DNA from 2 places in the Brevibacillus sp. SKDU10 genome. Region 2 is predicted to be linked to the other one. Evidence: predicted binding sites of a transcription regulator. Region 2 holds the regulator's gene; the other holds the start of a gene.
What was found. The regulator LexA, encoded in region 2, represses DNA repair genes until DNA is damaged. The targets are predictions, from matches to a motif close to CGAACATATGTTCG.

Region 1 (4,179 bases), on a different contig from region 2:
AAGCGAGACCCTGTGCGATCCTCAAGTGGATGCTGGGCAATCAACTCTTCAGGCAGGTCAAAATCAAATAAAGTTACATCCACGTCTCTCTAATCTCCTTTTTTGCAATTCATTGCTGTTGGACAAATCCTTCTAAGACTCAGAAGGCATTGGGAGTTGAAAATGAGTGTAGCATGCTGGTGTCGCAATACGTCCACGCGGTGTTCGCTGAATGAACCCAATTTGTAGCAAATAAGGCTCACAAACATCTTCAATCGTTTGTGATTCTTCCCCAATGGTAGCTGCAATCGTATCTAGCCCTACTGGTCCGCCTGCAAATTTTTCAATGATGGCAAGAAGTAATTTATGATCAATATGATCGAGTCCGCAAGCATCCACCTGAAGTCTGACTAAAGCTTCATGGGCAATTTCTTGGGTAATAATTCCTTCGCCCTGAACCTGAGCGAAATCCCGGACACGTTTTAATAAGCGATTGGCAATACGCGGTGTCCCTCGGGAGCGCTTGGCAATTTCTAGAGCCCCACCTTCTTGCATCCCGATTTGCAGGATGTCTGCTGCACGCGAAACAATGAAAGCTAATTCTTCAATTGTATAAAACTCCAAACGATTAACGACCCCAAATCGATCACGCAACGGAGACGAAAGTAAGCCCGCACGCGTCGTAGCCCCTATTAAGGTAAAGGGCGGCAGGTCCAGTCGGACATTGCGAGCACTCGGCCCTTTTCCGATGATGATATCTAAAGCAAAATCCTCCATTGCTGGATACAGGACTTCTTCTACACTGCGATTAAGTCTATGTATCTCGTCAATAAACAGCACATCCCCCTCCTGGAGATTCGTAAGGATGGCAGCTAAATCACCTGGTCGTTCAATCGCGGGTCCAGAGGTTGTTTTTAGGTTCACACCTAGTTCATTAGCTATAATCTGGGATAAAGTTGTCTTTCCTAAACCTGGAGGTCCATATAATAATACATGGTCCAACGCCTCTTTTCGCATTTTAGCAGCTTCGATAAAGACCTTTAAATTCTCTTTTACCTGCTTTTGCCCGATGTATTCGGATAAGAAGCGAGGACGCAAACTAAATTCATTTGCATCTTCTTCCCACTGCATATGGGTCGTAATAATCCGATTATCGTCCATCTTCTTTTATCCCCTCATAAAGAGCGCAAGCCCCTGTTTAATCAATTGTTCTACACTAGCCCCCGATTTAGCTGATTCCAGCAATTTAGGACGAATCCCTTGTGTTTCGTTGTCTGAATAGCCTAAAGCCATTAACGCCTGCATTGCTTCTTCTAAAGCAGCCATGTCGGAATTTCCCTTCACCAATAAAGATTCTGGTGCAGATGTAACCAGCATAGACGGTGTAAAGCCCTTCAACTTATCTTTCAAGTCTAAGATCATGCGCTGGGCCGTCTTCTTCCCAATCCCAGGAAACTTTGTTAAATAAGTCACATTCTCTTGTTGAACAGCAGAAACAATTTGGTCAGGTGTAGCCCCAGCCAAGATAGCTAATGCGCCTTTTGGCCCGATGCCATTCACATCAAGCAGTCGGCGATATAAATCACGTTCATCTCTGGTTGCAAATCCGTACAAATGAATCGCATCTTCACGTACATGGTGATGCGTAAATAAACGGCAAGACTTCCCTTCATCTTTCACAAAATAATAAGGATTAGGACAAAAAATGCGGTAGCCAAGCCCACCTGCTTGCACCACAACGTATTCCGTATCTATATAAGAGACAGTTCCTTCTACAAAATCAATCATTTCTTTGCACCTTCCGATATATCATAATACGTGCGGCTTTGAGCATGTGTAATCGCTACACCTAATGCGTCTGCTACGTCGTCTGGTTTTGGTACTTCCTTTAACCTCAATAACATCCGCACCATTTCTTGAATTTGCTTTTTCTCAGCTCCACCGTAGCCAGTCACTGCTTGCTTGATTTGCATCGGTGTGTATTCAAAAACCGGGATACCTTTTTGCTCCGCAGCCAAAATAATAACACCCCGAGCCTGTCCTACAGTAAAAGCCGTGGTCACATTTCGGTTAAAAAACAATTTTTCTATGCCCATTTCATCAGGCTTATACGTTTCCAAAAGCTCAATGGTAGCATCATACACTTGACGCAATCGCAGCGGCACAGGAGTATGAGCTTCTGTCTGTATGCTACCATACTGTACAGGCTTTAAGGAACTTCCTTCTTTATCTATAAAACCAAACCCGACAATTGCAATCCCCGGGTCAATTCCGACTATCCGCATTCCATTCTCTCCGCTTCTTCCTGTCTTCCTTTAACTGTAACACAAACCAGACAGATTGCGAACATGCATTTCCGTTGAAAGTTTGATAACCCCATCTATAAGCAATCGAACCCTAGCTTTTTTCTACCGTTTCCACACCTTTTATCATTGATTAAGCCCATTTCATTGATTCATTACAGAGCACACAGAAAAAGCCTGCTGAGATGTTCTCAACAGACTCCTCCTGCCTCGTTTCATAACGTTTGGACGGCCATTTAGTGTTTGTTCATACCAAGCTCATCAGCTAAGTCATGCTGCATATGGGCGTAATTGTCCACTTCGTGCTGCATCTGATTTTCGATACTATTTATCTTTCGATAGTTCAATTTGTTATGACCTTGGTTGAGCTGAACATACAAGCGTTGATGGAACTGGTCTTTGTAGCTTCCTCTAGGCATTGAAGACATACAAGAACTCCTCCTTCACATGGCCGTCCCCTACAGTATGCGATGTTGATGATTGTGGTATGTATCCCGATTTTACCTATTGGCGTTCGATCACTAAAGGATAACAAGCTTAGAATGAAATGGATTTCTCGAAGCATCCTATAATTGAAAGTCGATTTCATTTGTCATTTTAAAGAGGGGTATGTTATGAAGAAGAAATCTTTTTCTAGTCTCTATTTTCTGCTAGTCTGCTTTTGTTTACTATTTTCCCCCTCCACTGTTTTTGGAAAACATCATGTGTACGTAAGCGAAACAGATAAGCTCGTGCCATTTTCCCCGGGTTCCCTGCCTCAAGGGGGAATTACCATCATTGTAAAAACCTCTGTTCATGCTGCTTTTCAATCGAAGCTGACAATATCAGGTCAGGAAAAATGGGGACAGCTAATTGAAGCTGGCCCACGCATTTCAAGCTCTGAACCAGAATTTATTCGGGCTATAATCTATACGGGAAAAAATCGTTATCTATATAGTGATGAGCAGCGGTTATTTGAACAAGACTCCTATCGGGAAGTACTAGTAACAAATTCATTGCGTACACATCTTGAAAAATGGGTTTCTTTAACAGAACAAAAGCATTACGGTTTATTATCGCCGTGGAGCGAGGTACGACAAAACTTTAAACGTATGGCTTGCGGAACTGTCACAGATATTGAATCAGGTGAACAATTCCGTGTACAGCGTCGAGCCGGTAGTGATCATGCTGACGTACAACCTTTAACCAAGCAGGATACTCTCATTATGAAAAGGATATATCAGGGAAAATGGAGCTGGAAAAGGCGTGCCATATTACTGACCATAAACGGAAAACATTATGCGGCTTCCATGCACGGTATGCCTCACGGTGGTGATGGAATTCCTGGAAATCAATTTAATGGGCATTTTTGTATTCACTTCTTAGGAAGCTCGACTCACAAGCGTCACGAGCCGGATGCTGGCCACCAATTTATGATTCAAAAAGCGGCTGGAACACTCTATTCAGCTCTGCGGGAGGCTAGCCCCCTTCAAATTATTGATTATTATCTCACCTGTCTGCGGGAAGAAGAGCCTCTTGCTTCCTTTTTGGTTGCGGGATCACCAAGCTCTCTGGCATCCATGAATGATCCAGTGTATGTTCGTGAACGGTTGCACCCGCTTTTAGATAAGATGACAGAGGAAGAGCAAACTAGCGATATGTTTTCAGTCACCATCCCTGTTAAACTCTCCTATGCCAAGAAAGGGGAAAACTATCAAAGAGTCTGTTATTTTACCTTAGTTAGGGGATCACAATGGGATCGTTGGCGAATCGCCGAAATGGAGCTTGTTGGTGAATAACAAAAAACGGTTATGTAAAAAGGATGTTCCCTAAGCAATCTTGCTGTTCGGAACATCCTTTCTTACCTTTTAACCTGAATTGTCCTTATACAGAGACCGTTTCTGAGGTCGTCTGAGAA
Region 2 (4,179 bases):
GTAACAGGTTTTATACTAGCGTTTTGCAGAATAACAATCCAATGTGAATGTCGTGGGACGGTTACAGTAGAGCCTTTTGGATAGATTTTTTCAGCTCCGTAGGTATTTGCATTCAGTAGATACCAGCCCAATGAGTCTACTTTCTTATCAAACGTAACCGTTACGCTGCCACCTTTCGCGAGGAAAAAAGGGCCTGTGACACCAGCTTCTCCATAACCTCTATCCCATTCCTTTACCGTTAGTGCAAATGGAATAGAATATTGGCTGTAAGCATTACTACTACTAGTTACTTTTGTTGTGCTATGCTTATCTAAAGCCGCATAGCTAGTCGAGGACAGTAAGAAAACAATTGGTACTGCCAATAAAGAACAAACGATTTTGTGCATCTTGCAACCTTCCTTTCCGAAATAGGATATACAGGCTTGGAGCGGGGACAATTTAGTGTATAGTATTAATTTCTCTAAATGTAACATTTCACCTGTTGTCCTTATACCTTTTTCTTGCTGTCCTTTTGCCTGTATGAAGTGGAAAAAGGGAGCCGGTAAAGAGCGCTACAGGTAAATAGGTCAAGCTTTGCTAAAAACGAGATCATAAAAAAGAGCAGGACCATGTATATGTAGGAAAAGACACGTTTAGCGAACAAGAAAAAGGAAACTCCTAGTAAAAATGAAACGTAGGAGAGCACTGAAACGTACATATAGAAAACGGGTCAGATGCAACAAAGAGGGGGTTTAAACATGGATGTTTTATTATGGTTGATCGTTATACTTCTATTTGGTCTAAGTATTGCTGGTATTTTCTTCCCAGTGTTACCTGATACGATCATGTTATGGGGCGGTTTTTTACTATATCAATTCGCGATTGCAGAGCCTGGAGCAGGATTGCCGGTTTCCTTCTGGTGGGGAATGGGAATTTTGAGTGTGGTGTTATTTGGTGCTGACCTATTGACTAATATGTACTTTGTTAAAAAATATGGTGGCTCAAAAGCATCAGCAATCGGGTCAATATTAGGTGTTATTATTGGTGTACTTACGTTTCCGCCATTTGGTATGATTATTCTCCCATTTATATTTGTATTATTAATTGAAATGCTGATGCAAAAACAACCGGCAGAACGAGCTTTTAAGATAGCGATAGGAAGTCTTATAGGTTTCTTTAGCAGTGTCATCATGAAAATCTCTATCCAACTCATCATGATTATCTGGTTCTTTATTGTTGCTTGGTAAAACTTATTGTGGATCGTTACATTGGATTTTGAGTGTGATCCATTCCATAAAACCGAGATTGTCAAATTCTCTATCATTTACTGTAGGGAAAACGGCAATCTCGGTTTATTTGTGTTTACACATCAGGATTAGAGAAGGCTTGTTTGAAGACTTGCTTGAAGACTTGCTAAAAAAGAAACCTGTTTTAAGTGGCTATGTAGCTAATTTACACCTAAATATAAGCCAATAATAGGAGAAACACGAAAGGTATCAAGGAGCTAGGCAGAGTGGAGCATAAAATAAACCGTTACGAACAATAAATTTGAGTAGTAAAAAACTCTTGGCGAGTATGATCTTCACCAAGAGTTTGTACGTGTAAGCACGTGAGAAGTTAAAAATCCAATGCACTAGTGGAAAAGGCGGTAAACGCCAATTACTTTACCTAAAATCGTCACATTATCTAAAATGATTGGTTCTAGCTGTGAGTTTTCCGGTTGTAGACGGAAGTGAGTTTTCTCTTTAAAGAAACGTTTTACAGTTGCTTCATCCTCTTCGGTCATGGCTACCACGATATCTCCGTTATTCGCTACATTTTGTTGGCGGACAATTACATAATCGCCATCTAAAATGCCTGCTTCGATCATGCTCTCTCCCATAACGCGCAACATGAACACATTGTCAGACGTAACGATGTTTTCTGGCAATGGGAAATATTCTTCCACCTGTTCAATAGCTGTAATAGGTTGACCTGCCGTTACCTTACCAACCACTGGTACTCGAACGATGGAGCTTTCATAATCGTCCTGTAGACGAGTCTCGTCCAATAATTCAATAGCACGTGGCTTAGTAGGATCACGGCGGATTAAGCCTTTCTTTTCAAGTCTTGCGAGATGACCGTGAACAGTGGAACTGGAAGCTAGTCCTACGGCTTCACCGATTTCTCGAACAGACGGGGGATAACCTTTATCTTTTACTTCCTTACGAATAAAATCAATGATCGCTTGTTGGCGATTGGAGAGTTTGGACATTTCGAACACCTCATTCTCTCGATCCAGATATTTTCTACATTATACCATGAGAATTTGCGTTCGACAAACATTAGTTCGATTCTTTCGCTTGACAGGAATGTTTGTTCGCATTATGATGATGTTATCGAAATGAGAACAAACGTTTGCGAGGGTGATGATAATGATGGTACAATCTAGCAATTGTCAGAATCTATATAAAGATAAAACAATGACGAGTAAGAACACATTGGTACATCATAGAAAAGGGATAACGCGAGGGCAAGCAATCGTAACGTTATTGCTGATCATAGTATCTTTTGCAGCAGGCAGCATGATTTTTGGAAAAGAGAAAGTGGCTATTGCGGCTCCTCATACACAGCAGGCAGCTTTAGTCATTACAATTCAGCCAGGTGATACGCTGTGGAGTATTGCACAAGCTTATCAACAGGAATCTGGGCTATCAGCCAGAGAACTAATGGATGAGATCATGAAACAAAATCAGTTAGATAGCCCCATGATTTATGCAGGAAATAATCTAGCTATTCCAGTATACCGATAAGCGAAAGCCATAATTTATATCTCCTCTCCTTTGGTCTTGTGTTATAATAAAGAGAAGTTAGTTGAGGAGGTATCACCATTGGTTACTGATGCAGAAATAAAACGTATTAATGAATTAGCCAAGAAATCGAAGGGTGTTGGCTTAACTCCAGAAGAAAAAGCGGAGCAACAAGCTCTTCGTCAAAAATACATTGATGCTATGAAGGCTTCCTTGAAATCTAGTTTAGATTCGATCCGTTATGTAGAGGATGAGGAACCTAAGCATAAGCACTAGTCTATGTGATTTTTCCAATGATCCGTAGTAATAGTGCTGTGAAACAGGTTTTTACAAGTAAATAAGAGGCGATGGAGTTCGCCCTAAGCGCCAATAGGCTAATGACTCCTACCAGTAATATTGCTGGTAGGAGTTTATTTGTATATATGTGAAAAATAATGGATAAAGGAGAGAATGCATGTCTTTTTTAATTGTTGGACTATCAGGAATGATGGGGGCTGTATCTCGATATTTAGTAGGAGCATGGACATCGGGCTGGTGGGAGCTGTCATTTCCTTTAGGTACGCTAGTAATTAACTTGATAGGCTGTATCGGATTGGGAGTTCTCAATCAATATCTCTTAACCCGAAATCAACTGCCTGCTTGGTTTACCTTAGGAGTAGGAACAGGGTTTATTGGTTCTTTCACGACCTTTTCGACTTTTAGTGTAGAGACACTTACCCTTTGGCATCAGCATCAATATGGACTTGCCATTTGCTATGTGCTGGCCAGTCTATGGGGTGGTTTATTGATGGTATGGCTGGGTTCTTGGATAGGTACCCAATTAGCACAGAGAGGGAGCGATACTGATGCTGTTGAATAGTATAGGAGCAGCATTGGGCGGCTGTCTTGGGGCCATGGCTCGTTACGGAATCAGTTCTCTGATCAATCAGCGTTATAAAGGAATGTTCCCTTTAGCGACCTGCTGTATTAATATTTTGGGTTGTTTTTTATTAGGGGTACTAACAAGCTCTTCCTTAGCTCCATTTTTTATCGTAACGGCAGGCACAGGTTTTATGGGGGCTTTTACGACCTTTTCTACATGTAAGTGGGAGAGCTATTCATTAGTTACAACAAAACGTTACCAGATAGGATTCATATACTTGCTTATTAGTTATTCTGTGGGGATTTTATCTGCAGCACTAGGGATGCTGCTCGGGGTACATTTGTGATTTTTAAGATTATCCTTGGAATTGCTTTTTCATTTTGATAAGATAAATATTCGTTTGATGAAAAGGAGGTTAGTCATGTGACCATTCATCATCCTGCATATAAGGAAGAACAAGATCGGCTGGATAAAACAGTACATACGATTGAAAAGGAGATTGGACAGCTGCGAGAGGATTTGCGAGAGGCAACGGACGATTATGTCAAA

Region 1: ruvC (crossover junction endodeoxyribonuclease RuvC) is a predicted target of LexA. The motif match lies at 2,323-2,336, and genes of this name have one in related genera.

The regions. Positions count from the first base shown of each region.
Region 1 is NZ_LSSO01000022.1:5,488-9,666, reverse strand. It holds gene queA (tRNA preQ1(34) S-adenosylmethionine ribosyltransferase-isomerase QueA) at 1-83, opposite strand, end outside; gene ruvB (Holliday junction branch migration DNA helicase RuvB) at 133-1,140, opposite strand; gene ruvA (Holliday junction branch migration protein RuvA) at 1,147-1,767, opposite strand; gene ruvC (crossover junction endodeoxyribonuclease RuvC) at 1,764-2,264, opposite strand; gene AYJ08_RS02875 (hypothetical protein) at 2,519-2,710, opposite strand; gene AYJ08_RS02870 (hypothetical protein) at 2,897-4,060, shown strand; gene AYJ08_RS02865 (nucleobase:cation symporter-2 family protein) at 4,146-4,179, opposite strand, start outside.
Region 2 is NZ_LSSO01000090.1:67,529-71,707, forward strand. It holds gene AYJ08_RS05670 (hypothetical protein) at 1-386, opposite strand, end outside; gene AYJ08_RS05675 (DUF456 domain-containing protein) at 738-1,226, shown strand; gene lexA (transcriptional repressor LexA) at 1,613-2,233, opposite strand; gene yneA (cell division suppressor protein YneA) at 2,394-2,771, shown strand; gene AYJ08_RS05690 (DUF896 domain-containing protein) at 2,850-3,044, shown strand; fluoride riboswitch at 3,103-3,162, shown strand; gene crcB (fluoride efflux transporter CrcB) at 3,223-3,627, shown strand; gene AYJ08_RS05700 (fluoride efflux transporter FluC) at 3,614-3,976, shown strand; gene AYJ08_RS05705 (HelD family protein) at 4,054-4,179, shown strand, end outside.